Regions from separate parts of the Nocardioides sp. P4_G10 genome, predicted to be linked through region 2. Evidence: predicted binding sites of a transcription regulator. Region 2 holds the regulator's gene; each other region holds the start of a gene.
What was found. Region 2 encodes LexA, which represses DNA repair genes until DNA is damaged. Its sites were predicted from a motif close to TCGAACANNTGTTCGA; they were not measured.
Positions count from the first base shown of each region.

Region 1 (10,434 bases), on a different contig from region 2:
GCGCCGGCGGGGCGCCGACGTTGACGAGGGTGCCGTCGACGGCCAGCAGGCCGAGGTGGGCGTTGACGTCGATCGAGGCGCTCACCGTGTTGACGATGAGGTCGAAGCGACCGGCCAGGGCCTCGAACGTGTCGGGGTCCGAGGTCGCGAAGTAGTGGTCGGCCCCGAGCCGGAGGCCGTCCTCCTGCTTCTTCAGCGACTGCGAGAGCACCGTGACCTCGGCACCCATCGCGTGGGCGATCTGCACGGCCATGTGGCCGAGGCCACCGAGGCCGACGACGGCGACGCGACGGCCCGGGCCGGCCTTCCAGCGACGCAGCGGGGAGTACGTCGTGATGCCGGCGCACAGCAGCGGCGCGGCGGCCGCCGGGTCGAGGCCCTCCGGCACGGAGAGCACGAAACCGGCGTCCACGACGACGTGCGTGGAGTAGCCACCCTGGGTGGTGGTGCCGTCGACGTCGGTGACGGCATAGGTGCCGATCATGCCCTTGACGCAGTACTGCTCGTCGCCGTTGCGGCAGTTGTCGCACTCGCCGCACGAGTTGACCATGCAGCCCACGCCGACGCGGTCGCCGACGCGGTGGCTGGTGACGTCGTCGCCGACCTGCTGGACGGTGCCGACGATCTCGTGGCCCGGCACGACGGGGAAGGGCTGCGGGCCCCAGTCGCCGTTGACGGTGTGGATGTCGGAGTGGCAGATGCCGGCGTACTCGATCGCGATGAGCACGTCGTGGGCGCCGACCTCGCGACGCTCGATGGTGGTGGGGGCCAGCGGCTCGCCGGCCGAGGGGGCTGCGTAGGCGTTCACGCGCATGGGGGTTGGTCCGTCCTTCTGTGGGGGTGCTGACCGGGGTGTGGCCGGTCAGTGGATCGGGTCGTGCGTGACCGCGCGGAGCTCGTCGGCGAGCGCCCGCGCCTGGTCGGAGACCTGCTCGCTGCGCGCCGCGTCACCCTCCTGGACCGCCTGCCAGTAGGCGATCTTGAGGTCCACGTAGCGCTGGCGGAGCACCAGTGCCCTGGCCTCGGTCGTGAGGCGTTCCTGCTGCTCGCGCAGCAGCCGCTCCTGGTCCGCGGCGACGTCCGCACCGAGCCGGTTGTTGGCCATGTAGAGGCGCATGTCGCCCACCGACATCCCGGTGGCGGCGAGGCAGGAGACCCACATGAGCTGGTCCAGGTCCTCGTCGTCGTAGACGCGGTGCCCGCTGCTGGCGCCACGGCTGATCGGGGCGATGACCCCGATCTGCTCGTAGTAGCGCAGCGTGCTGGCCGGCAGGCCGGTGAGGGCTGCCGCCTCCTTGATGGAGTAGCTGCGGGGCAGGGCGTGGCTGGTCATGTCATCGACGGTAGGAACTTCGAGTACTCGAAGTCAAAAGGCAGCGGGCGCCACCAGCGGGCCGCTTCGGACGCTTGGCTAGCCTCGACCGCGTGACCCTCCGTGACCGCCTCGGCGCCGAGCTCTTCAGCAAGGTCGCCGGCCCCGACGGCCCGCGCAACCGGCAACGTGTCCACGGCACGCCGGGCCCGCGGTGGTTCACCCCCGACTCCCCCATCGGCCGGGTCCACGGCGACGCCTCGATGTTCGTGGGCGGCATCCGCGCGATCATGCTCCAGTCCCTGCACCCGGCCGCGATGCAGGGCGTGGCCGACCACTCCGGCTACCGCGGCGACATGTGGGGACGGCTCGCGCAGGTCTCGACCTACATCGCGATGACCACGTTCGGCGCCGAGAAGGACGCCCTGCAGATGATCCGCGCCGTCCAGCGCGCGCACGAGTCGGTGACCGGCACCATGCCCGACGGCACGCCGTACGCCGCCTCCGACCCGCACCTGCTCGGGTGGGTCCACGCCGCCGAGATCCACAGCTTCCTCGTCGCGCACGACCGCTACGGCCACCGGCCGCTCGTCGGGGCGGAGCGGGACCAGTACGTCGCCCAGGCCGCCGTCGCGGCCGGGCACCTCGGCGTGATCGACCCCCCGCGGTCCGAGGGGGACCTGAGCGCCACGCTGGCGGCGTACGCCCCGGAGCTCCGCGGGACCCCGGCCGCCCACGAGGCGATCCGCTTCCTGTTGCTGCACCCCGACCTCCCCGTGGCGGCGCGCCCGGGCTACCTCGCGCTCGCCTCGGCCGCCATCGGCCTGCTGCCGGCCGACGCGCGCCGCGAGCTGCGGCTGCCGCCCGTGCCCCGGGTGACCAACCGTGTGCTGGGCGCCGCAGCCACCCGGACCATCCGATGGGCGATGGCCTCCGGCCACGCCGAGGCGCGCGAGCTGCACGAGGCGACCCAGCGGTGAGCCTCGCCGGCCGCTGGCCCCTGCCCGACCACCACGCGCTCCGCGACGACCTGCTGGCGGCCTGGGACCGGTCCGGCTACCACGACCTGCGCCACCTCGAGGAGGTGCTCGACCGGCTCGAGGTGCTGGCCGCGGCGGGCGCGCCCTTCGACCGCACCGCCGTCGCCCTCGCGGCGTGGTTCCACGACGCCGTCTACGACGGGGCCGACGACGACGAGGAGCGCTCCGCCCGCTGGGCCGAGGGCGCGCTGCCGGCGACCTGGGCGGACGAGGTGGCGCGGCTGGTGCGGATGACCGTCGAGCACCGCCCCGCCGACGACGACCCGGCGGGCGCCGCGCTCAGCGACGCGGACCTGGGCATCCTGGCCGCGCCCCCGGTGCGGTACGACGCCTACGTGGCCGGGGTGCGCGCGGACTTCGCGCACGTCGGCGACGCCGACTTCCGGGCCGGCCGGGCAGCGGTGCTGCGTGACCTGGTCGCCCGGGCGCACCTCTTCAGCACCTCGCACGCGCGCGAGCTGTGGGAGGACGCCGCGCGGGCGAACCTCCAGCGCGAGCTCGCGAAGCTCGAGGGCCTCAGCGGTCGTTGAGCTGGAGGTAGACCGTGAAGCGGTCGTGCCGGTAGCAGGTGCGCGAGACCTCGACGATGCGGCCGTCGGACACGGCACGGCGGGCGTGGCGCAGCACCGGGTCACCCTCCTCGACCTCGAGGATCGCGGCCTCGTCCGCGCTCGCGCGGTCGGCGCTGATGGAGTCCTCGACCTCGGTCGGGCGCAGGCCCCGGGCGCCGAGCGCCTCGTAGAGACTGGTGGGGGTGCCGTGCTGGAGGAAGCCGGGCAGCAGGACCTCGTTGAGGTAGGCGTCCTCGACGCACACGATCGCCTGGTCGGCGCGGCGCAGGCGGCGCCAGTGGAGCACGGGGTCACCGGGCGAGATGTCGAGCGCCCTCGCGACGCCGGGGCCGGCCTGCTCCACGCGGGCGAGGAGCGTCTGCGACTCCGGCAGCATCCCGCGGCGGCGGATCTCCTCGGTGAACGAGGTGAGCCGGCCGGAGGTCCGGGGTGGCTGGGCGACGAACGTGCCGCGGCCGGGGATCCGCTCGAGGAGGCCCTCGGCGACGAGGGCGTCGAGCGCTTGGCGTACGGTCATCCGCGCGACACCGAAGCGGGCCACGAGCTCGCGCTCGGACGGGGCTGCGGAACCGGGCGGCTGGGTCTCGATGAGGCCCCTCACGTGCTCGCGGACCTGGACGTGCTTCAGTGCCCGCTGACGCGGGACGACGAGGTCCACGGGTTCCATGACACTCAGGCTATGACTGGGCTGGACCGGCAGTCTGCAAATTGACCAAGCCTGTGGCAAACCCTTGACAATTTCTTGATGTTCGAACGGATGTTCGACTCATCGCGTATCATGGGCCTCGTGGACTTCCAGTCGTCCCTGTTCGCCGACACCACCGCGGATTCCGCGGTGCTGTCTCCTGAGCGTCGGCTGCTGTCCCACGGAGCGTGGGTCGATGTCCAACGCAACTGGCTCCACGACCCCGACACCGTGTTTTCCGCACTCGTCGATCGCGTGCCCTGGCGGGCCGAACGGCGCGAGATGTACGACGCCGTGGTCGACGTGCCGCGGCTGGTGCACACCTACCTCGCCGCCGACCCGCTCCCCCATCCCGCGCTCACCCGGGCGCGCACGGCGCTCAGCGAGCACTACCTCCCCGAGCTCGGTGAGCCGTTCGTGACGGCCGGGTGCTGCTACTACCGCGACGGTCGCGACTCCGTCGCGTGGCACGGCGACACGATCGGCCGCGGCCGCACCGCCGACACCATGGTCGCCATCGTGAGCGTCGGCGACCCGCGCCGGCTGCTGCTGCGCCCGCGGGGCGGGGGTGCGTCGATCGCGCTGACCATGGGCCACGGCGACCTGGTCGTGATGGGCGGGTCGTGCCAGCGCACCTGGGAGCACGCCGTGCCCAAGGTCGCCCACTCCGGACCGAGGCTGTCGGTCCAGTTCCGCCCGCTCAACGTCTTCTGATCACGACCTCCGCAGCAGCCGTCGCAGCAGCACCAGCACGACGAGGGCGGCCAGCGCCTGCTTCCAGTACGACTTGGCGAGCACGGGGAGCACTGCGCTGCCGAGGTCGAGCGCCTCGGGCTCCCGCGGCGGCGGCTTCGGTGGGGCGGGCGGCGCGGGAGGCACGGGCGGCGATGGCTGCGCAGCACTCCCCGCGGCCGCGACCGGCGGCTCGGCAGGCCCGCCGACGCCCACCAGGGACGCGGCGCCCGGTGACGAGTCGGTCGCGTCGCCCGACTCGGTCGGCCCGGCCAGCCGCTGCTCGAGGCAGGCGACGAACTGCCCGAGCAGCTTGTCGGAGACGTCCTGCATCACCCCGCGCCCGAACTGCGCCGGCTTGCCGGTGATGGCCAGGTCGGTCTCCACCGACACGTCGGTCGAGCCGCCGGCCTCGGCCATCGAGACCGTGACCTTCGCACCCGCCGTGCCGTTGCCGCGCTTGTCCTTGCCCTTGGCGTCGACGACGAAGCGGTGGGCCTCTTCGTCCTTCTCGACGAACGTGCCGCTGCCGTTGTACACCAGCGCGATCGGGCCGAGCTTGACCTTCACCGACCCGGAGAACGACTCCTCGTCGGCCTCGGTCACCTGGGCGCCGGGGAAGCACTCGGCGACGGAGGCGATGTCGTTGAAGTGCGCCCAGGTCTCCTCGACGCCGATCGGGACGGTGAACCGGTGGCTCAGCTCCATCTACACACCCGYCGCCTTGAGCACGGCCCGGCCGGTCAGCACCCGCGCGAGGTGCTGGCGGTAGTCGGCGGCGCCGTTGAGGTCCGAGGGCGGGTTGGTCCCCTCGGCGGCGAGCTGCGAGGCCTCGCGTACGCCGTCCTCCGTCGCGCTGGCACCGGCGAGGGCCTGCTCGGTCGCGGTCGCCCGCAGCGGCGTGGACCCCATGTTGGTCAGCCCCACGCGCGCCTCGTGGATCGATCCCTTCACCGTCGCGGCGACCGCGACGATGGGCCACTGGTGGGCCACGCGCACGAACTTCTCGTAGTGCGCGCCCCAGCCCGTGTGCTTGGGGATCCGCACCTCGGTGAGGATCTCGTCGTCACCGATGGCGGTCTCGAAGAGGTCGACGAAGAAGTCCGCGGCGTCGACCGTGCGGGTGCCACCGGGACCGGCGATGACGAACTGCGCGCCTAGCGCGAGTGCCGGCGCACCGAGGTCACCGGCGGGATCGGCGTGTGCCAGCGCGCCGCCGAAGGTGCCGCGGTGCCGGATCTGCGAGTCCGCGACCTCCGCGGCTGCCTTGGACAGCAGGAGCGCGTGCTCCTTGACCAGGCTGTCGTCGCGCACGTCGTGGTGGGTGGTCATCGCACCGATCACGAGGGCGTCGCCGTCGTCGCGGATGCCGCGCAGCGAGGAGATGCCGCCGAGGTCGATCACCACCTCCGGTGCGTTGAGCCGCATCCGCAGGACCGGCAGCAGGCTCTGTCCGCCGGCCAAGATCTTCGCGTCGTCGCCGTGCTGGCCGAGTGCGGCGAGCGCCTCCTCGACCGACGTCGGGGCGAGGTAGTCGAACTCCACGGGGATCACTGGCCCGCTCCTTCGTCCTGGTTGAGGGCGCCTTCTTCGAAGTGCGGCATCGCCGCCTGGGGTGTCGGTGCGTCGCCGTCGTTGGCGTGGATCGCGCGCCACACCCGCTCCGGGGTGCACGGCATCTGGATGTCGCGGACGCCCAGGTGTCGTACGGCGTCCACGACCGCGTTGACGACAGCCGGGGTCGAGGCGATCGTGCCTGCCTCGCCGACGCCCTTCGCGCCGAGCGAGTTCGTCGTGCAGACGCTCGGCTCCTGGGTGTGCTGGACGTCGAACGAGATCGTGTCGGCCGACGTCGGCAGGAGGTAGTCGACGAACGACCCGCTCACCAGCGTGCCGGCCTCGTCGTGGACGGCCTCCTCCCACAGCGCCTGGGCGATGCCCTGCACCAGCCCGCCGTGCACCTGACCGGCCACGATGAGCGGGTTGATGATCGTGCCGATGTCGTCGCAGCAGGTGTACTTCCGCATCTTCACCGCGCCCGTCTCGGTGTCGACCTCCATGGCGCACAGGTGCGTGCCGTGCGGGTAGTTGAAGTTGACGGGGTCGTACGTCGCCTCGGCGTCGATGCTGAGCTCCATGTCCTCGGGGTAGTTGTGCCCCGTGAACGTCGCCGTGGCGAGCTCCTGGATGGCGACGCCCTGGTCGGTGCCGCGGACGGTGAACCGGCCGCCGGCGTAGTCGAGGTCGTCCTGGTTGGCCTCGAGCAGGTGCGAGGCGAGGTGCCTGGCCTTGTCGATGACCTTGTCGACCGCCTGCACCAGCGCCTCGCCGCCGACCACGAGCGAGCGTGAGCCGTAGGTGTCCAGCCCGCGGTGCGCGACCTGCGTGTCGCCGTGCAGCACCTCGACGTCCTCGAACGGCACGCCGAGCCGGTCGGCGACGATCTGGCTGAACGCCGTCTCGTGCCCCTGGCCGTGCGCGCTCGCACCGGTGACGATCTCGACCTTGCCAGTGGCCAGCATCCGCACGCTCGCGTGCTCCCAGCCGCCGGCGCCGTAGTCGAGGCTGCCGAGCACCCGGCTGGGCGCGAGGCCGCACATCTCGGTGAAGGTGGACACGCCGATGCCGAGCTGGACCCGGTCGCCGCGCTCGCGCCGCTCCTTCTGCTCCGCGCGCAGCGCGTCGTAGCCGAAGGACTCCTTCGCCTTCGCCGTGGCCGCCTCGTAGTTCCCGGAGTCGTACTCCAGGCCCGCGACCGTGGTGAACGGGAACTCCTCGTGGGTGATCCAGTTGCGCTCGCGGATCTCCAGCGGGTCCACGCCGACCTCGGCGGCCAGCTCGTCCATCAACCGCTCGATGGCGTACGTCGCCTCGGGCCGGCCGGCGCCGCGGTAGGCGTCGGTGAACGTGGTGTTGGTCAGCACGGTCTGGCACTCGAAGCGGTAGGCCGGGAACTTGTAGATCGCGTTGAACATGAAGGCGCCGAGGACGGGCACACCGCCGCCGACGATCGCGATGTAGGCGCCGAGATCGGCGTCGAGGTGCACCTTGAGGGCGGTGACCTTGCCGTCCTTGTCGGCCGCGAGGCTCAGCGTCTGCACCTGGTCGCGGCCGTGGTGGGCCGCCATCAGGCTCTCGCTGCGGGTCTCGGTGTACTTCACCGGCTTGGTGAGCCGGCGTGCCACGGCCCAGGCGATCCACTCCTCGGGCGTGGTCTGCAGCTTGCCGCCGAAACCACCACCGACGTCGGGGGCGATGACCCGGATCTTCGACTCGGGTACGCCGGTGGTGGCCGCCAGGGCGAACCTCAGGATGTGCGGGATCTGCGTTGCCGACCACATGGTGATCTGCTCACCGGTCGGGTCCACGACCACGCTTCGCGGCTCCATGAATGCCGGGATCAGCCGCTGCTGGCGGTACTCCCGCTCGATGAGGATCCCGTTGGCGCGGGCGTCCTCGATGGCGGCCTCGACGTCGCCGCCGGTGCCGGCCTCGTTGGAGTCGAAGACCCACAACGCGGACTTGTTGGTGCCGAGGTCGGGGTGGGCGAGCACCTCGTCCTCGAGCGCCTTCTTGATCCCGACCACGGCGGGCAGCTCGTCGTACTCGACGTCCACGAGCTCCGCGGCGTCGCGCGCCTCGGCGGCGCTGCGGGCCACGACGACGGCCACCACCTCGCCGGCGAAGGCGACCCGGTCGGCGGGCATCGGCGAGTGGGTCGGCGTCTTCTGGTCGGGCGTGATCGGCCAGGCGTTGATGCAGACGCCGAGCTCGTCGCCGAAGTCCTTGCCGGTCAGCACGGTGACCACGTTGGGCGAGGCCTTGGCGGCCTCGACGTCGATCGAGGTGATGGTCGCGTGGGCGAAGGGGCTGCGCACCATGGCGAGGTGGAGCATCCCGGGGAGGGTGATGTTGTCGGTCCACCGGGTTCGCCCGGTGATCAGCCGCTGGTCCTCCTTGCGGCGCCGGTCCCGGCCGATCTCGGCGACCGGGCGGTCCTGGGTGGCGGTCATGCCTTCGCCCCCTCGGTGGAGCCGGCGGCGTGGAGGACGCTCCTGACGATGTTGTGGTAGCCGGTGCAGCGGCAGAGGTTGCCCTCCATGCCGAGCCGCACCTCCTCCTCCGTGGGGTTCGGGTTCTCGCCCAGGAGGTCGACGGCCTGCATGATCATCCCCGGCGTGCAGAAGCCGCACTGGAGGCCGTGGCACTCGCGGAAGGACGCCTGCACCGGGTGCAGCTCACCCTCGGCGGTGTCGGCGAGGCCCTCGATCGTGGTGACGGTGCGGCCGTTGGCCTGCACCGCGAGCACGTTGCACGACTTCACGCTCGTGCCGTCGAGGTGGACGGTGCACGCCCCGCAGTTGGAGGTGTCGCACCCGATCACGGTTCCGGTCTTGCCGAGCTTCTCCCGCAGGTACTGCACCAGCAGCATCCGGGGCTCGACGTCGTCGGACACCGACGCTCCGTCGACGGTGAGTTGGATCTTGGTCATGCGACTCCTCCGTGCGTGTGAGGTGGATCACTCGCGGCCGACGCTAGGCCCGGCCGGTTGGCAGCCGGTTGGTCGGTCCACACCGGACCTCGGCACCCCACACGCACGGAGGTCGTTGCTCAGTAGCGCAGCACGACGCCCTTCGGCTTCTCCGACAGCACCTGCGCGCTGACGTAGAGGTCACCGTCGGCCCACTCGACCGCGGCGGGCATCATCACCTCGGCGTACGGCTTGGCGGTCGTGCGGCCGGCCTTGATGCGCGAGACCTGGCCACCGAAGAGCTGGGCGACGTAGATGTCACCGTTGTCCGCCACCGCGACACCCGTCGCGCCGGCGAAGCCGGAGGCGACCTCACGGACCTTGCCGGTCGTGGCCTTCACCTTGACCAGGCGACCCTGCGCACCGGTGCTGCCGTCCTCGGGACCACCGGGGAGCAGCGTGACGTAGAGCCAGCCGCCCTTGCCCACCTCGACGTCGGTCGGGACCGGCTCGAAGTTGAAGGTCTTGCCGACGGTGCAGGCCGGGAGCTGGTTGGCCGCTGCCGCCTCCGCCGTGATCACCACGGGCACCGGGGGCAGGACCGCGACGGTCTTGACCTTGCCGTTGGGCTTGACCGACAGGATCGTGTTGCCGGCGGCGTCGGCGACGTACGTCGTGCCCTTGTGCACGGTCGAGCCGTAGGGGTGCGACTCCACGATGCCCGTGTAGGACGCGGGCACCTCCGGCGGCATCTGCGCCGCACAGGCGGCGTCGAGCCCGCCCTCGATGCCGTACGAGACGTCGGCGTCGGGGTTGTGGTCGGCCTCGTAGGCCGACAGGTCGGCGACCTTCTTCGGCTTGGCGCCCGGGCGCATCGACCAGAGCGCGGTCTTGGCGCCCTTGGTCGTCGCGAACTGGACGGTCCCACGGTCCTCCGAGACCGCGCCGACCTCGGTGCCCTTCTTGGCGGCGAAGACCACCTCGGGCTTGGCGCCGGGGGCGACCGCGGTCAGCAGCCCGGCGAAGTTCTGGGCGACGTAGGCGGTGCCGTCGCGGGCGACGACCATGCTGAGCGGCGAGACGAGCTTCTTCGCCACCGTCGTCGGTTCGGGTGCCGCGGAGGCAGTCGCGGCGGGGCTGCCCAGGAGGCTCCCCGTGAGCAGGACGACGGCTCCTGACGCCATCGCTCGTCGTGTTGCGGCCATGCTTTCTCCCTCGTACGTGGCCGCACCCCCGTGCGGCGCCTCGACGCAGGATCGTGCACCGCAACCCGAGCGGTCCACTAGATTTTGTCGATCTACCCGAAATGGGAGGCGTCACTCCAGGCTGGCGAGCCGGCCCTTCAGCAGCGGCACGACCGGGTGGTGCACCGGCAGCGCGGCCAGGCAGGCCTCGACCACGGCGGTGTCGTACGGGGCCAGCTCGCTGTAGCGCAGCACGGCGTCGGCGTCGGGGTGCGCCAGCAGGGCCTCCCGCACGCTGACGGCGAGGTAGTCGCCCATCTGCACCAGGGCGGGCGAGTCGGTGCCGGGGAGCAGGTCGCCGCCGTAGGCGCGGACCGCGGCGCGCACGTCACCGCGGCGCAGCAGCCGCTGCACCTCCTCGACGTCGGTGACCACGGG
Region 1 covers NZ_JBFUJV010000010.1:133,098-143,531, reverse strand. The annotation lists gene AC1DP1_RS12730 (NAD(P)-dependent alcohol dehydrogenase) at 1-814, opposite strand, end outside; gene AC1DP1_RS12725 (MerR family transcriptional regulator) at 863-1,333, opposite strand; gene AC1DP1_RS12720 (oxygenase MpaB family protein) at 1,426-2,292, shown strand; gene AC1DP1_RS12715 (HD domain-containing protein) at 2,289-2,882, shown strand; gene AC1DP1_RS12710 (GntR family transcriptional regulator) at 2,869-3,591, opposite strand; gene AC1DP1_RS12705 (alpha-ketoglutarate-dependent dioxygenase AlkB) at 3,703-4,323, shown strand; gene AC1DP1_RS12700 (SRPBCC family protein) at 4,324-5,049, opposite strand; gene AC1DP1_RS12695 (FAD binding domain-containing protein) at 5,050-5,895, opposite strand; gene AC1DP1_RS12690 (xanthine dehydrogenase family protein molybdopterin-binding subunit) at 5,892-8,354, opposite strand; gene AC1DP1_RS12685 ((2Fe-2S)-binding protein) at 8,351-8,833, opposite strand; gene AC1DP1_RS12680 (ScyD/ScyE family protein) at 8,953-10,017, opposite strand; gene AC1DP1_RS12675 (AfsR/SARP family transcriptional regulator) at 10,129-10,434, opposite strand, start outside.
Region 1: AC1DP1_RS12705 (alpha-ketoglutarate-dependent dioxygenase AlkB) is a predicted target of LexA. The motif match lies at 3,674-3,689, and genes of this name have one in related genera.

Region 2 (10,434 bases):
CGACGAGGGCGGTGACGGTGGCCAGCCTGGTGGCGCCGGCGCGTGGAAGTGGAATGCGTGGTGACATGTGTGCTCCCGGAAGGTTGTCCCGCGAGGGGGGATCGCGAGTGTGATCCACACAACACTGCGGGCTGCTGCCGTGTCGATACCCATGACGGCGTACAGTCACTCGCGTTTTGTGTCACGGAACCTTCCGGAACCTTCCGCTGCGGCCACCCGTTGACCCGTCCGTGCCCGGATTCGGGCGTTCGAAGTCTTGTCATGGAGGATGTCGCGCATGTCACGTGGTGTCTGGGTCCGCTTCTTCCTCGTCGTCGGACTCCTGGTCGGGTGTCTGGCGCTCGCCGTCAACGTCAAGCCCAACCTCGGACTCGACCTCCGCGGTGGAGCGCAGTTCATCTTCGAGGCGGAGGGCACCGAGCAGACCCCCGCCAGCGCGGAGAACGTCGACAAGACCCTCGAGGTGCTCCGCGGCCGCGTCGACGCCCTCGGTGTCGCCGAGTCCACGCTGGCCCGCCAGGGCGAGAACCGGATCCTCGTCGAGCTGCCCGGCGTCACCAACGACGAGGAGGCCCAGCAGGCCGAGGAGCGCATCGGCAGCACCGCCAAGCTGACCATCCACGAGGTGATCGGCACCGCCCAGCCGGACGCCAAGCCCGCCAAGAAGGACAACCAGGTCCTGCCGTCCGACCAGGGCGACACGATCGAGGTCGGCCCCACGGTCATCCAGGGCGAGGAGATCAGCGGCGCGAGCGCTGTTCAGCGCGACCAGAGCGTCGAGTGGGTCGTGTCGATCGACTTCAACGGCGCCGGCGGGAAGACCTGGGCCGACATCACCGGCAAGGCCGCCTGCAACCCGTCCGGCGACCCCAAGCGCCGCATCGCGATCGTCCTCGACGGCGAGGTCATCTCCTCGCCCGAGGTCAACGAGACGGTGGGCTGTGACGTCGGCATCCGCGGCGGCTCCACCGACATCACCGGCAACTTCACCACGACAGAGGCCAAGGACCTGGCCGCGCTGATCGAGGGCGGCGCGCTGCCGCTCGAGCTGAAGGCGATCTCGGACCGCCTCGTCGGCCCCTCGCTGGGTGCCGCGGCCATCGACGCGTCGATCGAGGCCGGCATCATCGGCATCGCGCTGACCGGCCTCTTCATCATCTTCGTCTACCGCCTCGTCGGCTTCGCCGCCACGCTCGCGCTGGCGTCGTACGCCCTGCTCGCCTACGCCATGCTGGTCGGGCTCGGCTCGACGCTGACGCTGCCCGGACTCGCGGGATTCGTGCTCGCGATCGGCATGGCGATCGACGCGAACGTGCTCGTCTTCGAGAGAGCGAGGGAGGAGTACGTCGCCTACCCATCCGCTGGACTCAGACGCGCCCTGTCGGTCGGCTTCAACAAGGCGTGGAGCGCGATCATCGACTCCAACGTCACCACCCTGCTCGCCGCCGGCCTGCTGTTCTTCCTCGGCTCCGGGCCGATCAAGGGCTTCGGTGTCACGCTGTCGATCGGTGTCATCGCCTCGATGGTCTCGGCGCTGATCGTCGCCCGTGTGCTGTGCGACCTCGCCGTGTCCAACAAGCCGGTCGCGCGCCGTCCCGCCATCAGCGGCCTGAGCCACCACGGCAAGGTGCGCCTCTGGCTGGACCGCAAGGACCCGCAGCTGATGAAGCGTCGCAGGACCTGGCTGGGCATCTCGGCCGCGGCGCTCGTCGTCGCCATCGCCGGCATCGCCACCCAGGGCCTCCAGCTCGGTGTCGAGTTCACCGGTGGCCGCCAGCTCGACTACTCGCTCAGCAAGGACATCTCGGTCGACCAGGCGCGCGAGGCCGTCGCCGCCGCCGGCTTCCCCGAGGCCGTCGTGCAGACCGCCGACACCGCCGACTTCACCGTCCGCACCGGCGAGATCTCCAACGACGAGGAGCAGCAGATCGAGCAGGAGCTCGCGGCCGTCGGTGGCACCGTCGACAAGGTCGACGACCAGACGATCGGCGCCTCGCTCGGTGACCAGCTGCGCAACAACGCGCTCATCGCCTTCGGTGTCGCGTTCCTGGCCCAGCTGCTCTACCTCGCCATCCGCTTCAAGTGGACCTTCGGTGTCGCCGCCGTGCTGGCGATGGCGCACGACGTGATCCTGGTCGTCGGTCTCTTCGCGTGGCTGCAGAAGCCGATCGACGGCATCTTCCTGGCAGCGGCGATGACGATCGTCGGTCTGTCGGTCAACGACACCGTCGTCGTCTTCGACCGCATCCGCGAACGCTGGTGGGGCTCGAAGCCCGACGAGGACTTCATGGAGGTCTCCAACCGGGCGGCCGTCGAGACCATCCCGCGCACGGTCAACACCGGCCTCGGCTCGATGTTCATCCTGGCCGCACTCGTCGTCCTCGGCGGCGACTCGCTCCAGGACTTCGCGATCGCGCTGCTCGTCGGCCTCGTGGTCGGCACGTTCTCCTCGGTCGTGGTCGCCACCCCGCTCCTCACCTACTTCCACCAGAAGTGGCCGATGAGCCGGGTGAAGAAGGAGAAGGTCGAGCGGACGCCCGAGGACTCCGGCGCGGTCGTCTGACCCGTCTGCCCGGCTGTCCGTGTCGAAGTCCCCGCTCGTGCGGGGACTTCGTCGCGTGCAGGAGGTTGCAACCCCCTCCAGGTGTCGGACTTCGCCTCCAGGTACGCGTTGTCGGTGCCGCGTAGGATCGGCGCATGTTGTGGATCCTGCTGATCGTCGTCCTGGGCGTGGTCGCCTACCGCTACCGGGTCAAGATCCTCGCCCGCGTGCTCGGCCAGCCCGAGCGCCGCATCGAGCGCCAGATCGGCCGCAAGAAGAACTACTGACCGACTTCTGACGGCCGCTGTGGACGGCGTACGACGGAGCGTCGGCGCCGCCGCGTAGGGTGCTCTGGTGCCCGAGACCGCCACTGCCCCCGCGCCCGTCAGCGAGGTGCTGAGCACGGCGGTCGCCGCCCTCGGCGGGCAGCAGCGCGACGGCCAGGTGGAGATGGCGACCGAGGTCGCCGGGGCGATGCAGGAGGGCCGCCACCTCCTCGTGCAGGCCGGCACCGGCACCGGCAAGTCGCTGGGCTACCTCGTCCCGGCGATGCTCCACGACAAGCGCGTCGTCGTCGCCACCGCGACCCTCGCCCTGCAGCACCAGCTCGTCGAGCGCGACCTGCCCAGGCTGGTCGAGGCGGTCAAGGACGTGCCCGGCCTCGACACTTCGTACGCCGTCCTCAAGGGCCGCTCCAACTACGCCTGCCTCCACCGGATCCGCGCCGGCGTCCCCGACGACCAGGGCACGCTCGTCGACGTTCCTCTCGGGGCGATGGCCGAGAAGGTCCTCGAGCTGCGGGCGTGGGCCGAGGAGGAGACCGAGCAGGGCGGAAGCGGTGAGCGCGACAACGCCCCGCGCCACACCGACCGGGAGTGGCGGCAGGTCTCGGTCAACCACCGCGAGTGCCTCGGTGCCAGCAAGTGCCCCTTCGGGGCGGAGTGCTTCGCCGAGCTCGCGCGCGAGAAGGCGCACCGCAGCCACCTGATCGTCACCAACCACTCCCTCCTCGCGATCGACGCGATCGAGGACGTGCCGATGATCCCCGACTACGACACGGTCGTCATCGACGAGGCCCACGAGCTGACCGCGCGCGTCACCCAGGCGGCGACCGACGAGCTCGGGGTGTCCGACATCGAGCGGGCCGCTCGCCGCGCCATGCGCTGGACCGACGGTGACGGCGACCCGGCCGGCGACCTCGAGGACGCCGCGCAGCAGCTCGCCGAGGCGATCGAGGCGACACCTCCCGGCCGCATCGACCAGGTGTCGGTCCAGCTCTCCGACGCCCTCGTGCTCGTGCGCGACGCGGCGCGCGGGTGCCTGTCGGCGTTCCCGCGCGAGTCCGGGGGCGAGGGAGAGGCCGACGCCGGCCGCACCCAGGCCAAGGGCATGGTGCAGGAGGTCTTCGTCAACGCCGAGCGGATGGCGGCCGGCTCCCAGGCCGACGTGCTGTGGCTGGGCGAGGCCCGCGACCGCTTCCCGGCCCGCCTCCACGTCGCGCCCCTGCAGGTGTGGGGCCCGATGCGCGACAAGCTGCTCACCGACAAGACCGTCGTCTTCACCAGCGCGACGCTGATGCTCGGCGGCGAGTTCGGCGCCGTCGCCACCTCGCTCGGCCTCAAGCCCACCGAGCGGGTCGGCCACCATGTCGCCACCACCGACGCCGACGACGCGCTGCCGTGGAAGGGCATCGACGTCGGCTCGCCCTTCGACTACGGCCAGCAGTCGATCCTCTACGTCGCCCGCCACCTGCCGCAGCCCGGCCGCGACGGCCTCGGCCCCGCGCAGCTCGACGAGATCTGCGACCTCGTCGATTCCCTCGACGGCCGCACGCTCGGTCTGTTCTCGTCCCGGCGCGCTGCGGAGACCGCGGCCGAGGCCGTGCGGACGCGCCTGCCCCACCTGACCACGCTCGCGCAGGGCGACGCCCAGCTGCCCGAGCTCGCCAAGCAGTTCGTCGAGGACCCCCACACCTGTCTCTTCGGCACCCTCTCGCTGTGGCAGGGCCTCGACGTCCCGGGCGACACCTGCCAGCTGGTGATCATCGACCGGATCCCGTTCCCGCGGCCCGACGACCCGCTCATGTCCGCACGTCAGCGGGCCGCCGACCAGGCGGGCGGCAACGGCTTCATGCAGGTCGCCGCCACCCACGCCGCGCTCCTGCTCGCGCAGGGTGCGGGCCGCCTCATCCGAACGACCTCCGACCGCGGCATCGTCGCCGTGCTCGACCCGCGTCTCGAGACCGCGCGCTACGGCCGCTTCCTCAAGGCGTCACTCCCGCCGATGTGGTCGACCACCGACCCGGCGCTCGTCCGCCAGGCGCTCAAGCGCCTGGGGCAGTCCTAGCCGGTCGACTCAGGCCGGCGGCTCGTAGCCGAAGACCTGGTAGTCGCGTCGGTACATCGTGGCCACCAGCTCCCGGAGCTCGTCGGAGGCCTGCCGGTCGCGGCCGCCCGGGGCCGTCTGGTTCTTCGGCGCTGAGGGCACGGCGGGCGCGCCGATGCGCTCGCACACCTCGGCGAAGTCGCGGTCGAACGTCTCCAGCCGGCCGACGAAGTCGACCCGGTTGAGGTCGATCATCCGGCTCTGCAGGGTCAGGTGCTGGTCGGTGCCCGGCACTGCTGACAGGTCCTGCGCGGCGGTCCAGCGGGCGAACTCCTCGACCACCTGCATCTGCTCGTGGGTGGCGGGGTCGAAGTCGTAGTAGTTGTTGTCGACGACCTTGTCGTGCCACGCGGAGACGAAGCGGTCCAGCGGGTCGCGCGCGAAGGCGAAGGTGAAGTAGTCGGCGAAGCTGGCCAAGGGATAGCGGACCCGCATCGCGTGGTCGACGTCCATGCTCACGCCGTGCGTCTCGCAGTGGTGGCGGATGGTGCGCGTCGCGACCTTGGCCACGCGGTACCAGACGAACCGGTGGCTGTGGCTGATCGTGAGGTTGTACGCCAACGGGCTGAGCCACGCGGACGCCTCGCCTGCAGCGGCCAGACGGTCGACCTCGGCCAGTGCGTCCGGGGTCAGCCGGCGCCGGTTGCCCGGACGGGTGCGGAAGAGCTCCGGTGAGGGAGCGTCGGGGCCGGCGGCAGACATCGCCGCGAGGCTACACGGACCGCGCCCTCCCACTCACCCGAACGGGATGCGCCCCCGCAACGACTCCGGGTCGGGCACGGGGGTCTCGGTGGTCTCCTCGATCAGCGCGCGGGCCTTGTCGACGCTGTCCCACACGTTCCACAGCAGCACGCCGCGGACCTGCCCCGACTTCAGGTAGTAGACGACGCCGGTGCCGACCTCGCCGTCCTTCCAGTCCTCCACCATGTCGAGCCGGCTGCTGGTCTCGCCGATCGCCTCGAAGCCGTAGTCGAGGATGTCGGACCAGAAGAAGGGCGTGTAGTCGTACGTCTCGTCGGCGCCGGCCATCACCTTGCCGGCGTGCTCGCCGGACTTCTCGGCGTGGTCGACGTGCTCGACGCGACGGCGCCCGAGGAGGGCGTCGGGGTACGACGCGACGTCGCCCGCGGCGTACACGTCCGCGTCGCTGGTGCGCAGTTGCTCGTCCACCACGACGCCGTTGTCGACCTCGAGGCCGGCGGCCTCGGCGAGCCCGGTGCGCGGGAGGACGCCGACGCCGATGACGGCTGCGTCGGCGGTGATGGAGGTGCCGTCGCCGAGGCGGATCCGGACGCCGCCGTCGTCCTCCTCGCCACCCTCGACCGAGCCGTGCACGATGGTCACGCCGCGGTCGGCGAAGGCCTTGGTCAGGGTGGCGGCGAGGGCGTGGGGGAACATCTGCTCCTGCACGTCCTCGAGGTCGAGCACGAGGGTGACCTGGACGCCGTTCTGCACGAGGGCGGAGGTGATCTCCGAGCCGATGTAGCCGCCGCCGATGACGGCAACGTGGCTGCCCTCGGTCGCGACGGCGCGCAGCCGCTGGTAGTCGGCGGCGGTGCGGTAGTAGATGATCCGCGGGCCCGGGTCGACGGAGAGCACGCGAGGCTCGGCGCCGGTGGCGAGCAGCAGCTTGCCGTAGCCGACCGTGCTGCCGTCGGCGAGGCGTACGACGTGGGCGCCGGGGTCGATCGCGGTCACCGTGGTGTCGGTGACCAGGTCGACGGCGTCGTCCTCGTCGAGGTCGCCGGCGAGCGAGGACCCCTCGAGGGTCTCGTCGTCCTTGAGCCAGAGGTCCTTGGTCAGCACGGGCCGGTAGACCGGCTTGTCGGGCTCGGAGCCGAGGACGGCGATGCGGCCGGCCTCGTCCTGCGAACGGATGCCCTTCACGGCGCTCGCCGCAGCGACCCCCGCACCGACGATGACGTAGTCATAGGACTGCTCGACGTTGCTCATGCCGCCATCGTGCACCCTCGCTGGTCGGGGTGTCTGTCGCCGCTCGATCAGAGGCTGCGGAGCACCGCCGTCACGACGCCGAGGATCGTCGCGTTGTCGCCCGGGATCGGGTCGTAGGCGTCGTTGTGGGGGAGCAGCCACACGTGGCCGTCCTTGCGCTGGAACGTCTTGACCGTCGCCTCGCCCTCGATCATCGCCGCGACGATCTGGCCGTTGGTGGCGGTCTGCTCCTGACGGATGACGACGTAGTCGCCGTTGCAGATGGCCGCGTCGACCATCGAGTCACCGGAGACCTCGAGGAGGAAGAGGGTGCCCTCGCCGACGAGCTGCTTGGGCAGCGGGAACACGTCGGTGACCTGCTCCTCGGCGAGGATCGGGCCCCCGGCGGCGATGCGGCCGACGACCGGGACGTTGGTGGCGACGGGGTTGGCGTCGCCGATGCCGGTCTCGTCGTAGGACGGCTCCTCTGAGCTCGACATGCTGCGCCGCGCAGCCATCACCTCGGGCAGGAACACCTCGAGGGCGCGGGGACGGTTGGGGTCGCGCTTGAGGAAGCCCTTGCCCTCGAGCACGCGGAGCTGGTGGGCGACGCTGGACGACGAGGTGAGGCCGACGGCCTGGCCGATCTCACGCATCGAGGGCGGGTAGCCCTTGGTCTCGATCGAGTCCTTGATCGTGGCGAGCACCCGCTGCTGGCGCGGGGTCAGACCGGTGGCGTCCGGGGGGCCGTCGGGCATCTCGATGACGTTCTTGTCGTCCTGCTTGGCCATGCGTCCTCCACTAGCGTCGACCCCTCCGTCCGCGGCTGGACAGGGAGGATCAGGTGCGCCCACCGTAGACCTCGGGACGCCGCAGGATCAAACACCTGTTCGAAGCCGCGTGTCGCTAGTGTCCGGGCATGTCGACCAGCCAGCTGACCGGCCCGCCGTCCTCCTGCGTCGTGACGGGTGGGGCCCGTGGGATCGGGCGCGGGATCGCCGAGCTCCTGGTCGCTCACGGGCACCACGTCGTCATCGGCGACGTCGACGGCTGGGCGGCGGCCGCGACGGCGGCGGAGATCGGCGCCGTCGCCGGCCTCACCCAGGACGTACGCGACCCTGACGCCCACCGCCTCGTGGCAGAGGAGGCCGCGCGACACGGCGTGCTGACCGCGTGGTTCAACAACGCCGGGGTCGGTGACGACGGCTCCCTCGTCGACCTGTCGGAGGAACAGGTGCGCCGGCTGGTCGAGGTCAACCTGCTCGGTACGACGTGGGGCACCCGCGCGGCGCTCGCGGCGTTCGGCGCCGCCGGCGGGGACGTCGTCAACATCGCCTCGCTCGCCGGCCTCGGGCCGGTTCCGGGCTACAGCATGTACGCCGCCACGAAGGCCGCCGTCGTCTCCCTCTCCACCTCCGTCAACGCCGAGGCGCCGCGCGGGGTGCGGGTGCACGCCCTGTGCCCCGACGGGGTCGACACGGCGATGCTCGCCGCCCAGGACCCGTCGGGCCTCGGCTCGCAGCTGGTGCACTCGGGTGGCCCGATCCTCGACGCCTCCGACGTCGCGGCCGCGGCTGTCGCGCTTGTGGGATCGCGACGCGTCGTGCGGGCGGTGCCGGGCTGGCGCGGGGGAGTCGTCCGCGGCTCGGCGCTCGCGCCAGGGCTGATGCAGCACGCGGCCGGGCTCTTCGCGGCCCAGGGGCGACGGGCGATGAGGCGCCGCTGAGGTCCGTTCGAACACGCCGAACATTTGTTCGACAAGGTGCTTGAGTTGTTCGAACACGTGCTCTAACGTCGTACACACGTTCGATCGAACGTCTGATCGACACCCGGTGGTCACAGCCACTGTCGGTGGGTCCGACTAGACATTCGCTCGACAGAAAACGACCGGCTGATCTTCCCCAGGAGGCCACCATGAGCACCCTCAGCCTTGCACCCGCTTTCACCGCCATCCCGCGTGCCCGCTCGACGGTTCGTCTGACCCGTCGCGGCCGGCTGGCGGTCTTCCTGACGTCGCTGTTCCTCGTCCTCGGCGTGGCGTTCATGCTCGCCGGCGGCGCGGTCGGCACCGGCGAGGCCGGCCAGCCGGCCCCCACCGAGATCGTCCAGGTCGCGCCGGGCGACACCCTGTGGGGGATCGCCAGCGAGATCGCCACCGACGGCGACGTCCGCTCGATGATGAGCGAGATCGAGCGGCTCAACGCCCTCGAGTCCGCCGGCCTCGCGGCCGGCCAGAAGCTCCGCGTCCCAGTCGTCTCCGACTGACGCAGAGGCCTCCATCAGCCGCTTCGACCCCGGCTGGTGGAACCAAGGGGAAGACCGAGGGGCGGGCCCAGTGGCCCGCCCCTCGGCGCATTTCGGACCACCTCGTCGATCGAGGAGGTCGCGCAGCGACCGTCACGAGATCCAGGTGCCTGGTGTGGTCGTCGGGGTGGCGCTCGGGAGGGTGGCGGCACATCGCACGCTCGTGCGCTGCCGCTCGCCGGGGTGGCGGCACATCGCACCGGCGGCGATTGGATTCATGCCATCTGCCGCCACCATCCGCCGCCCAGCTCGTGTGGTGGCGGCACATCGCACCGGCGGCGATTGGATTCATGCCATCTGCCGCCACCATCGGCCGTTCTCCACAGTTTTGCCTTCGGGCTGGTTCCGCGGTCGCCCGGATGGGTAGTTTCAGCGTGCTGACGTTGTTCTCGGGAAGGCACTTCATGCACGTACGCCGCGCACTCGCGCTGACCCTCGCGGTCCCTGTCCTGCTGGCCGGGTGCTCCGACGACCCCGAGCCGGACCCGAAGATCCCGGAGACCACGAGCTCGTCGCCGACGCCGACTCCCACCGAGTCAGAGACGCCGGAGGCGGAGAGTCCGGAGGACTTCATCCGGCGCTGGCAGGCCACTGGCGACGAGATGCAGCAAACTGGCGAATCGGCCGACTATCTGGACATCTCGCCGAACTGTGCAGCGTGCAAGAGTCTCGCGAAGAATGTTGACGACATCTACGGAGATGGTGGGCGCATCGAGTTCGCTGGTGCGAACGTCGTGAAGCTCGAGGAGTCGGGGTCCAAGCCGCCGACCTACGACGTGGGGCTTCGGCTGCCCGAAACGCGCATTTACAGGCAATCGTCTGGACAGCCCGAGACCCTGCCTCCCGGAAAGATGACCATCCGAGTGACCCTGAAGGAGACTCCCGGGGGCTGGACAGTCACTCACTACGGGGTTCTCTGATGGCACTTGCGTGCCGCATCGTCGCGATGCTGGCATGCATAGCGAGCGGACTGGTGCTGATCGGCGCATCGCCGGCAGCCGCAGAAGGCTGCATTAGGGCCGGCCTGCAAGGGGTCAATGCTCAGTGCCAATGGTCCTATTCGGACTACCAGAGCTCTTCCGGCTCTGGCGATGGCCACACCTGGGTGGTCTCCATCCAGTGCGGCAACGGCGGCATCTGCGTGGAGCACGTCGAGTGCACCGAGGGCGGCCAGGAGGGCTACGTCCACGACGTCTACATGGACGGGACTGACGTGGGCGACGTCTGCGTGCCGCAGGACGCAGTCCAGCAGGTCGACCTGGCAAAGCTGA
Region 2 covers NZ_JBFUJV010000039.1:4,377-14,810, forward strand. The annotation lists gene AC1DP1_RS22895 (M14 family zinc carboxypeptidase) at 1-67, opposite strand, end outside; gene secD (protein translocase subunit SecD) at 278-2,563, shown strand; gene AC1DP1_RS22905 (hypothetical protein) at 2,698-2,829, shown strand; gene AC1DP1_RS22910 (ATP-dependent DNA helicase) at 2,897-4,888, shown strand; gene AC1DP1_RS22915 (sulfotransferase family 2 domain-containing protein) at 4,898-5,629, opposite strand; gene AC1DP1_RS22920 (NAD(P)/FAD-dependent oxidoreductase) at 5,663-6,880, opposite strand; gene lexA (transcriptional repressor LexA) at 6,928-7,650, opposite strand; gene AC1DP1_RS22930 (SDR family oxidoreductase) at 7,779-8,585, shown strand; gene AC1DP1_RS22935 (LysM peptidoglycan-binding domain-containing protein) at 8,774-9,124, shown strand; gene AC1DP1_RS22940 (hypothetical protein) at 9,538-10,083, shown strand; gene AC1DP1_RS22945 (hypothetical protein) at 10,269-10,434, shown strand, end outside.

Region 3 (10,434 bases), on a different contig from region 2:
CCGCCCTGCGGCCCGAGGGGAACCGGCGGGGGCGGGCGGGAGCTGGCTGTCGTTCATCTGGGTTCCTTCGTGTGACGTGGTGGGAGTGGAGCGGGTGCGTGGGGACCGGACGTCAGCCGCCCATCGGGCCGCCGTGGCCGCCCGCGGGCGCCTCGCCCGCGGTGACGGTCGTCGCGGTGCCGTCGACGGTGACCGTGTAGTTCTCGCCGGAGGTGATGTCCGCGGACGAGTAGACGACGGAGGCGAAGTCCTTCGCGATCGTGTACGCCGCCACCTCGGCGCCGTCGGCGTTGGTGATGACGACCTCCGAGCCGGCCGCCGCGGTGGTGCCGAGGGCGGTCGCGATCCACCCCTGGGCGGAGTCGGTCGACGGGGCGACCATCATCCCGGCGCTGCCGGTCGCCATCAGGGTGCCGCCGCTGACGTCGAAGGTGCCGTTCACGTCGAGCGCAGCGTTGCCGTCGGTGGTCGGGCCGTAGACGGTGATCTCGCCGCCGGTGATCGTGGCGCTGCCGTTGGAGTCGAGGCCGTCGCCGCTGGCCCACACCTCGAGCGTGCCGCCGTTGACGTACAGGGCCAGCGAGTCGTCGGCCGCCATCGCGCCGCCGGGCTGCCCGTCCGTCGAGGCGCTGTCGTCCGACGAGGCGGCGTTGACGCCGTCGTCGGCGGCGTGCAGCTCGACGTCGCCGTCGTCGATGACGATCAGCGAACCCTCGAGCGCCTCGTCGGAGCCGGCCACGTCGACCGTGCCGCCGGCGATCAGGACCTGCACGCCCTTGATGCCGTCGTCCTGGGAGGTGACAGTGAGCTCGCCGCCCTCGACGAGCACGAAGCCGGAGCCGGCGTCCTCGGTGTTGTCGGACTTGAAGGTGTCACCGACGGCGTCGACGGTGACGGTGCCGTCGGTGAGGACGAGGTAGTCCTTGCCGAGGATGCCGTCGTCGACGGACGTCACGTCGATGGTGCCGCCGGTGATGACCAGGCCGTCCTTGCCGACGATGCCGTTGTTGCTGTTGCCGGTGACCGTCAGCGAACCGGTGCCGCCGATGGTCAGGTCGGCCGTCGAGTAGAGGGTGCCGGTGGGTGCGTCCTCCGACGTGTCGGCGTACGTCGCCGCGTCGGCCAGCGCGTTGGTGCTGCCGTCGGCGAGGACGACCACGACCGACTGGGCGTCGACGACGTCGATCGCGGCGGTGGTCTCGGAGGTGATCGTCGCGTCGTCGAGCACGAGGCGTACGACGCCGTCGCCGGCGCTGTCGACGACCACCTGCCCGGTCAGCTCGCCGCTCAGGACGTAGGTGCCGGCGGCCGAGATGGTGACGGTGCCGTCCTCGACGGTGACCGCGTCGCTGTCGGAGTCGGCGCCCGAGCCGGACAGCGTGATCGCCGTGGCGTCGCCCTCGTCGTAGGAGGTGTCGCCGGTCTCGACGGCGACGTCGTCGGCGAGGGCGTCCTCGACGGTCGTGGCGTCGGTCTTGACGACCCCGCTCGTCGACGAGCTGGTCGACGTGCTCGAGGAGGTGGACGTGGAGTCGCTGGCGACGGAGGCGCCGCAGCCCGCGAGGAGCGCGGCGGCCATCGTGCCGGCGACGGCCTGACGGAGCGTGGTGAGTCGCATGGGTGTTGCCTTCCGAAGTGCATCTGGTCTGGTGAGCCCGATGCTGCTCGGCCCACCTGTCGGAGCGGTGGGCTGACCTTGTGCGTCTCCTGTGAGCCCCGCGCCCAGCGACAACCTCTCGGCGTCTGGCAGCGTCTCCCTAGGACCGGACCCCGATCGAAGGACACCTCATGCGACCGCTGCCCCTCGTGGCCGCCGGACTGCTCACCGCCACGCTGCTCGCCGCGCCGACGGCCCAGGCGGCTGTGGAGACCTGCCAGGGACGGGCGGCCACGATCGTCGGTACGCCCGGCCAGCTCGGCGTGACCGGCACGGAGGGTCCCGACGTGGTGGTCACCAACGGCGCCGTAGGCGTCGCCACGCTGGGCGGCGACGACCTGGTCTGCGTCACCGACGTGACGGCCCCGGTCTTCGTGACGCTGCGCGCCGGCGCGGGCAATGACGTGGTGGACGCCTCCGCGTCCGCGTCGACGATCGACGCGGAGCTCGGCACCGGGTCCGACCACTACACCGCCTCGGCGGGCCGGGACTACGTGGTCCTCGGGTCCAACGACGGCGGGGGGCCGGTGGACCTGGAGGCCGACACCGTCGTCGCGACGACCGGAACGCGCCTGGGCCAGTCCGCCGACCAGTACTTCACCGGGATGCTCGACGTGCCCAAACCCCGACGTGCTGCAGCTCGCCGGTGACGGGCACGTCGTGTACTGGTACGGGATCCAGGCGCCGGGCTCACGGGTGGCGCTGGGCACCTCGGCCGAGCTGCGACCCGCCCTCGGCGTCGGTGACGTGGCCATCGACGCAGCCCGGCGATCGTGGACCGAGGACGGTGCATCGGTGCTCTCCTGGACGGGCGAGGTCACGCGATTCGAGCTGGGTCCCGGCGCGCCGCGCTCGCTGTCCCTCATCGGCGGTGACCGCGACGAGTACGCCCGCGTCTTCCTCAACCGCGGTGCCAGGACGGTCCTGCGGTTCGCCCTCGGTGGCGGCGACGACACCCTCCTCGCGCCGAACGGCCTCGGCTGGCGCGACAGCGAGTACGTCGGCGGGCCGGGCGAGGACTCGGTCGACCTGTGGGCCGGCACGCGGCTCGACCTCGACCTGCCCGAGGGCCGGCTGGAGAACCGGTTCTTCGGCAAGACCCAACGCAGCACCTTCCGCGGCTGGGACGACGTGCGCGTCGGCGCGAAGAGGATGAACGTCCGCGGCACGAAGAAAGCAGACGACCTCCGCGTCTACGCCTGCACCGCCACCGTCCGCGGCCGCGCTGGCAAGGACTCGCTCGAGTTCTTCCGCACCGCCGACGACGGCCACCTGCTCGACTGCGACCCGCGGAGGTCGACGATTCGGATCTACGGCGACGGCGGCAACGACACCCTCTCGGGCAGCCGAGGCAAGGACCTGCTCGTCGGCGGGCCCGGTCGCGACACGGTCGACGGCAACGCCAACCGCGACCGGTGCAGCGGCGAGAAGCTCAGGAGCTGCGAGATCAAGCTGCGCTAGGGCTACTTGCCCCAGTTCTTGCGGCGCACGGCGCGGCGCGGCTTGCCACCGGCGTACGACAGCGACGAGTCGACGAGGAACCCGCGCTCGAGCGCCTCGCGCCCGATCAGCATCCGGAAGCCCATCTCGTCCCGGTTGCTCAGCGTCATCACGGTCGTGATGGTGCGGCCGGCGAGCGTGACGTCGAGCGAGACGGCGTACCTCTTCTCGACCTGGCCGTTGCTGGAGCGCACCTCGCGAATGTCGAGCACCGGCAGGCTGAGCTCGACGTGGTCCTCGTCGGAGCGCTGCCACGGGTGGATGGAGAAGCGCACCCGCTCGTGGCCGTCCTCCTCGAACACCTCGAGGTCGAAGGCGTGGATCGACGACGACCGCGCACCTGTGTCGATCTTCGCCTTCACCCAAGGCACGTCGGCCTGCGGGAGCGCCACCCACTCGCGCCAGCCGACGACGACCTTCTCGGGTTCGGTCGGCTGGGGGGCGGGGTCCACGCGGCCATCTTGGCAGGTGGCGGGCTCCGGGCAGGTGGTTGGATGACGTCCCATGAAGCTCGCCATCCTGTCCCGGGCCCCGCGGTCCTACAGCACGCAGCGGCTCCGCACCGCCGCCCTGGACCGCGGCCACGACGTGAAGGTGCTCAACACCCTGCGCTTCGGCATCGACCTCACCGGCGACGAGCCCGACCTGCTGTTCCGCGGCAAGCAGCTGTCGACGTACGACGCCGTGCTGCCGCGCATCGGCAACTCGATCACCTACTTCGGCACCGCCGTCGTGCGCCAGTTCGAGCAGATGGACGTCTACACGCCCAACACGAGCTACGGCATCGCCAACAGCCGCGACAAGCTGCGCGCCACGCAGATCCTGTCGCGCCACAAGATCCCGATGCCGGCCACGACCTTCGTGCAGGACCGGGCCGACGTGATCCCGGCGATCGAGCGCGTCGGTGGGGCGCCGGTCGTGATCAAGCTGCTGGAGGGCACGCAGGGCATCGGCGTGATCCTGGCCCCGACCATCAAGGTGGCCGAGGCGATCATCGAGACGCTGCAGAGCACCCGGCAGAACGTCCTGATCCAGCGCTTCGTGAAGGAGAGCAAGGGCCGCGACATCCGCGCCCTCGTCGTCGGGGACCGGGTGGTCGCGGCGATGCGGCGGGTCGCCCAGGGCGACGAGTTCCGCTCCAACGTGCACCGCGGCGGCAGCGTGGAGCCGGTCGAGCTGGACGAGGAGTTCGAGCGGGTGGCCGTCCGGTCCGCGCAGATCATGGGACTGCGCGTCGCCGGTGTCGACATGCTCGAGGGCCGCCGCGGCCCGCAGGTGATGGAGGTCAACTCCTCGCCCGGGCTCGAGGGCATCGAGCGCGCGACCAAGCTCGACGTCGCCGGCGCGATCGTCGACTACATGGCCAACCAGGTGGCCTTCCCCGACATCGACGTACGCCAGCGGCTGACCGTCTCGACCGGCTACGGCGTGGCCGAGATCGTCGTGCACGCCGGCTCCGACATGGTCGGCAAGAAGCTCGGCGACTCCGGCCTCGACGAGCGCGACATCACCGTCCTGACGCTGCACCGCGGACCCCAGGTCATCCCCAACCCGCGCAACAAGACCGTGCTCGAGGGCGAGGACCGCCTCCTCTGCTTCGGCAAGCTCGAGGAGATGCGCTCGATGATCCCCGACCGCAAGCAGAAGCGCGTCCGGCGCCTGATGAAGAAGCACCTGCCGCCCGAGAGCTCGTAGCCCACGGTCCTTCGCTGCGGGTGAAGCCGGGAGCGCCTTGCGCGCTCCACGATGGGTCGACTGACCCCCGGCGATGCTCGGCCGTCGCCACGGCACCGATGGCGTGGTGATTCGCATGGCTCCTGCGGAAGACTCCGGCGGCACGCCGCGCCAGGGCATCCTCCTGGCGGCGGCGATGTTCGTCTTCGTGATCGACACGTCGTTCATGAACGTGTCGATCTCGGCCGTCGTGGAGGACCTCGACACGACCGTGAGCGGCGTGCAGTCGGCCGTGGCGATCGAGGCGCTCGTGTCCGCTGCGTTCATCCTCATCAGCAGCAAGATCGGTGACCTGTTCGGGCGGAAGCGTGCGTTCGTCCTCGGCATGCTGTTCTACGCCGTCGGGGCGCTCGCGATGGTCTTCGCTCAGGGCCTGACGGCGATCATCGTCTTCTGGGCCGTCCTCGGCGGGCTCGGCGCCTCCCTCTACCTCCCGGCGATGCAGTCGTTGATCCACGGGAACTTCGAGGGGAAGACCCGCGCCAAGGTGTTCGCCCTGGTCGGCGCATCGGGGGCCATCGCCGCCGCGATCGGTCCCCTGGTCGGGGGGTTCGTCACGACGCTGCTGTCCTGGCGCGTCGGCTTCCTGCTGGAGGCGCTCATCATCGGAGCCGTGCTCCTGGGGAGCCGCGGCATCCGGGACGTGCCGTACGCCGGCGACCGGTCCGTCGACGTCCCCGGGGCGTTCCTCTCGGTGATCGGCATGGGCGGCCTCGTGCTGGGCGTCCTCGCGTGGCAGGAAGGGGCCGAGTCCGTACTGCTGCTGCTCGCGATCGGGGTCATCGCGATGGCCGGTCTGGTGTCCTGGCTCATCCACCGCAAGCGCGACGGCAAGCCCGCGCTGATCGACCCGGGCCTCTTCTCGTCCAAGCTGTTCAGCACCGGCGTGACCCAGATCTTCCTGCAACAGGTCGCGCTGGGCGGGATGCTCATCGCGCTGCCGATCTTCCTGCAGCTCGTCTGGGGCTACAACGCGCTCCAGGCGGGCATCACGCTCGCGCCGCTGTCGCTCACGATGTTCGGCGTCGCGCTGCTCGCCGGGCGGAGGGCTGGGCAGCGGAGGGCGAGCAGCATCATCCGAGCGGGCTTCATCCTGCTCGCCGCGGCGATCGCCTGCCTCATCCTCCTGGTGCCCCGGGCGGACTCCGGCTGGCACCTGGCGATCCCGCTCATCCTCGCCGGTGCCGGCCTCGGCCTCCTCGCCTCCCAGCTCAACAACTACGCGCTCGCTCCGCTCTCGGAGGACCGGGTCGGCGAGGCCGCGGGCGTCACGTCTGCGACCGGATCCTTCGGTCTGTCCTTTGGTCTCGCCTTCGCCGGCGCGATCATGCTCGCCACCCTGTCGACCTCCTTCACGAGCATGGCGGAGTCCAGCAGCGTCCTGCCGCCGGCCGACCAGCAGCGGGTCGCGACGGTCCTGGAGGACGACGCGCAGGTGATGAGCGACGCCCAGCTCGAGGAGCTCCTCGCCGGCCAGCCCGAGAACATCCAGGACGAGGTCCTCGCCATCAACGACGACGCCCGGGACCTCGCGCTCCAGGTCGCACTCCTCGTGGCGCTTCTTGCCTCCCTGGTGGGGGTCGTTGTCGCGTTCCGGATGATGCGGCTACCTGACCCTGCGCCGTCGGCGACCGACGATGTGGGCCTTGGGTGAGACCTCACGCAACCGGCGCGAATGACTCTTGCGGTGCTATTCGAACAGGCGTACGATGGTGGCAGCACGCTGGTCCGGAAAGGATCTCTCGTCTGAGGTGATGGGGATCTGGGGATCAGGACAGTTGCCCATAGAACCCGTCTTGGTGCTGACGGGATGCCATACGGCTCTCGGGTGACGCCCTGGCAACGGCGCCACCAGTCATGCCTCACCGCTCCGCCCCGGACCCGGGCGGTGACCAGTGAGCGCGTGCGAGGAGGTGGCCCGAGTGCATCCCATCATCGGCTGTGCCGCCGACGTCCAGACCGCCTTGAAGAGCGTCGCGTCGGTCGAGCCGACGTTCATGTCGGTGGGGGAGAAGCAGTCGGCGCTGGTGGCGGTGGCCGCGGCCCGCTCGCAGCTCGACGCGTTGACCGCGCGGGTGTTGGCCGCCTCCGACGACGTGGGCGAGCAGCACGGGCTGCGCGACGCCGCGGCGTGGCTGTCGGTTGCGACGCGGACGACCCGACGGGAGGCTGGTCGTGACCTGGCGCTGGGCCGGGCGCTCGGGCAGCACGTCGACGTGGCCACGGCCCTGACATCGGGTGAGGTGCGCACGGAGCAGGCTCGGGTGATCGTCGAGGCAGTCGACGCCCTCCCGTCGGACGTAGATCTTGATGTTCGCAGGCTCGCCGAGACCACCCTTCTGGAGCTGGCTGCCCGGCACGACGCCCGCGACCTGAGGCAGATCGGCAAACGCATCCTTGACGTGGTGGCCCCCGAGGTGGGGGAGTGCCACGAGGAGTCCGTGCTCGCGGGCGAGGAGGCGCGGGCCGCTGCTGGTGTCGAGCTCACGCTGGTCGACGACGGCGCCGGGCGCTGCCACGGCAGGTTCACCGTGCCGTCCCACGTGGGCGCGATGCTCAAGCGCCACCTCCTCGCGCTCGCCAACCCAGCCCGCCACACCGAGGCCGACCTCCGCGACGAAACCGGCGACTGGAAGCCCCTGCGCCGGCGGCTCGGCGAGGCGTTCGTCGAGTACGTCGAGCGCTACCCAGCCGACGCCACCCCGCAGACCGCAGGCGTCAATGCCACGGTCGTGGTGACCATGACCCTCGAGCAGCTGATGGCCGAGCAGGCCACGGCGTTGCTCGACGACGGCTCGCGCATGACAGCCGGGCAGGCCCGCCGTCTGGCGTGTGAGGCCGGGATCATCCCCGCCGTACTCGGCACCTCGTCGCAGCCGCTGGACCTGGGACGTAGCGCGCGGCTCTACAACAAGCCCCAACGCATCGCCCTCGGCCTGCGCGACGGTGGGTGCACTGCGAAGGGCTGCGAGACGTCAGCGTCCGGGTGTCACGCCCACCACGACGCCCCCTGGTCCCGCCTCGGCCTCACCGACCTCACCAACGGCCGACTCCTCTGCCCACGCCACCACCGCCTGGCCCACGACTCCCGCTACGCCATGACCATCCACGCCGACAACAAGGTCACCTTCGCCAGGCGGACGTAGGCCGGCGAGGGGTGCCACACAGCGCCGCATGCCGGTCACTGTCGAATGCCGGGAAACGGTGCCGTGTCGCGCTGCCCGGTTGTTGTCTCGCGCGCCTTTGTGACCGATTCGGACGATGACCGACGGCGCTCGCAGTCGTACGCTCCTTCAATGAGCCGGCTGACAGCGCGGGTGCTACGAGCCATCGTCATCATGACCGTGGCGTTCTTCCTGATCTTCTTGCTACTCCTCGTCGAGGCAACCGGCGGTCATGACGGATGGTTGTGCGAGTGGGGTTACGACACGGACGGGGCAGGCACTACGACCAGCGGGTGCGGCTGATCACCGCTGGCGGAAACGTCACGTCATCCGGCGGCACCTCCCAGCGGGCGGGCTCAGCTTGTCCGCGTCTATCCGCCGCGAACAATCAGCCGTCACGCCGGCAACGGCAACAGGCTCATGTCCTGGCTCGCTCCGGCACTCACCTGCGAGGCACAAACTAGGTGACCGGGTAGCCGCTACGCAGCAGCGTTGGTCCCCAATCGACTAGAGAGGGTGGTCCGACAAGGCTTTGCCAGACGACTAGGGCGCGACTGTCGCGGGCGAGAGCCACAGGGGGCGTGCCGCCTCCGGTGTTGCTTCCGGTGCCAGCACCGATATCGACAGGTGCATAGGAGCTGCTGCCGCGGGCGAGGAACATGACGTAGGGCTCGACGTCGTATGTCGCGCCCTCGAGTCCGGGGCCGAGCCAGGACAGCAACACGTCACCCCGTGGGTTGCTCACCACCTCAGGCGCATTGGACACGGCTTGCGGAACGAGTACCTCGGGTGCCTGCCACGGTCCCCCTGCGTGGCGACGGACGCCATGCATTGAGAAGGGTCGAGCCGCTGCGAATGGTCCCTGTGTCCACAGGGCGAGCGCTCCACCGTCGGCGTTCGCTGTGATCTGCACATCCCAAGCGGCTGCGACGTTGGTGGCCACGCGGCTAGATCGCCAGCCGCGGGCGGTGATTGTTCCTACGCGAATCGTGCCACTGTTCGTCCTCCATACTAAGTAGCTCTTTCGAGACGAAGCCTGATCGATGTCGTGCGTTGTCGGCGGGGATGGGCGCACAGGGAGTACGGTCGGCGGCATCCATCGACCATTGATGCGTCGTACGGCGACGACTTTCCCGGTCGAGTTCGGGTAGGTCACGACGGCTTGGCCGCCTGGGCCCACTGTTCCGCGGATTCCTTCGAACAACGACGGCGTTCGGAACGTTACGGGCTTGCTCCACGGGCCACCTGAGGGTCGGTACAGAGCACGTGCCTTCAAAGTGGTGGGTTCGATCCACGTCACCAAGATGGCACCCCGGCTGTTCACCGACATATCAACGGCCGTACCGAGGTCCTCGTCTGTGGAACCGGACGCAAGCAGTTGTGGACGCGTCCATGATCCGTTGCGGCGGCTACACCAGGAGTAGATGCGATAGCGGTCGCCACGGGGCGACGTCTTCCCGACGAGCGTCAGCGCGCCGTCGGCGTCGGATGCAGCGCCGATCAATCCGGGACTTCGAACGTGGTGGGGCACAGACCGGGCTGCCTTCCAGACACCCGTCCTGGTGGTGTGACGTGTCCATATGCGGCGACCTGAGGTCCATACGGCAGTTGCTCTCTCATCAGCGAAGAGCGGAATCACGCCCACGGGCCTTCGCCCAAAGAGCTCCTGGAGCTCACCCCACTCGAGCGAAGACCGCAAGAGCGAAGATTCTGCAGCCTTCCCGCCTGCCTGCACTGCCGATGCCGACGCCGATGCCGACGCCGCATCAGGCGCTGGCCCGACACCTCCCCGGCTCGCGGAGAACTCGCCTGATGCACAACCTGCTGCCGCGCTCAGTCCGGCCGCAGCGAGTACGAGACTGAAGCGTAGGCGAGTTCGCCACTTCGGAAAGTTCATATCACCCAGCCTCAGACCGAGTTTGCGCTTGCGAGACGTCACCTCACCGAAATTGTGCAGCCCCTAGCGAGCCAAGGCCAGACTGTCTGTACAGCCCCCGCGTCATACCGCCGCTCGGCGGACGAGGTTCAGGGCCGGCTTGCTGGCTCCCGAACGAGCCATAGGCGACGCCTCGCAGCTCTCAGCCACCTTCTCGCAAGAGATGACAACCTCGGCCTCACAGCGATCTCGCCCTCCAGGTCGGCCGTCAGCGCTGTCGCGGCCCTTTCCACCTCGTAAAGAGTCGTTGCCTCCTCCTCCGACGAGAACGTCAGCTCCCGACTCTCCATCGATTGTGGTGTCAGCTGAACTTCGCTTGGCAGACAGCAAGTTGGGGCCGTCGGTTCCACGAATGTGCGTACGGCCACTCGAGTTCCGCACGTTCGCGTCCTCGAAGCGCCGAGCCTGCCACCGACGCCTCCAGTTCGCCTCCGTGTCAGTCA
Region 3 covers NZ_JBFUJV010000002.1:204,664-215,097, reverse strand. The annotation lists gene AC1DP1_RS04610 (carbohydrate-binding domain-containing protein) at 113-1,618, opposite strand; gene AC1DP1_RS04605 (hypothetical protein) at 1,789-2,307, shown strand; gene AC1DP1_RS04600 (hypothetical protein) at 2,288-3,118, shown strand; gene AC1DP1_RS04595 (ATP-dependent zinc protease family protein) at 3,121-3,609, opposite strand; gene AC1DP1_RS04590 (RimK family alpha-L-glutamate ligase) at 3,662-4,852, shown strand; gene AC1DP1_RS04585 (MFS transporter) at 4,968-6,545, shown strand; gene AC1DP1_RS04580 (HNH endonuclease signature motif containing protein) at 6,814-8,037, shown strand; gene AC1DP1_RS04575 (hypothetical protein) at 10,055-10,434, opposite strand, start outside.
Region 3: AC1DP1_RS04580 (HNH endonuclease signature motif containing protein) is a predicted target of LexA. The motif match lies at 6,586-6,601, and genes of this name have one in related genera.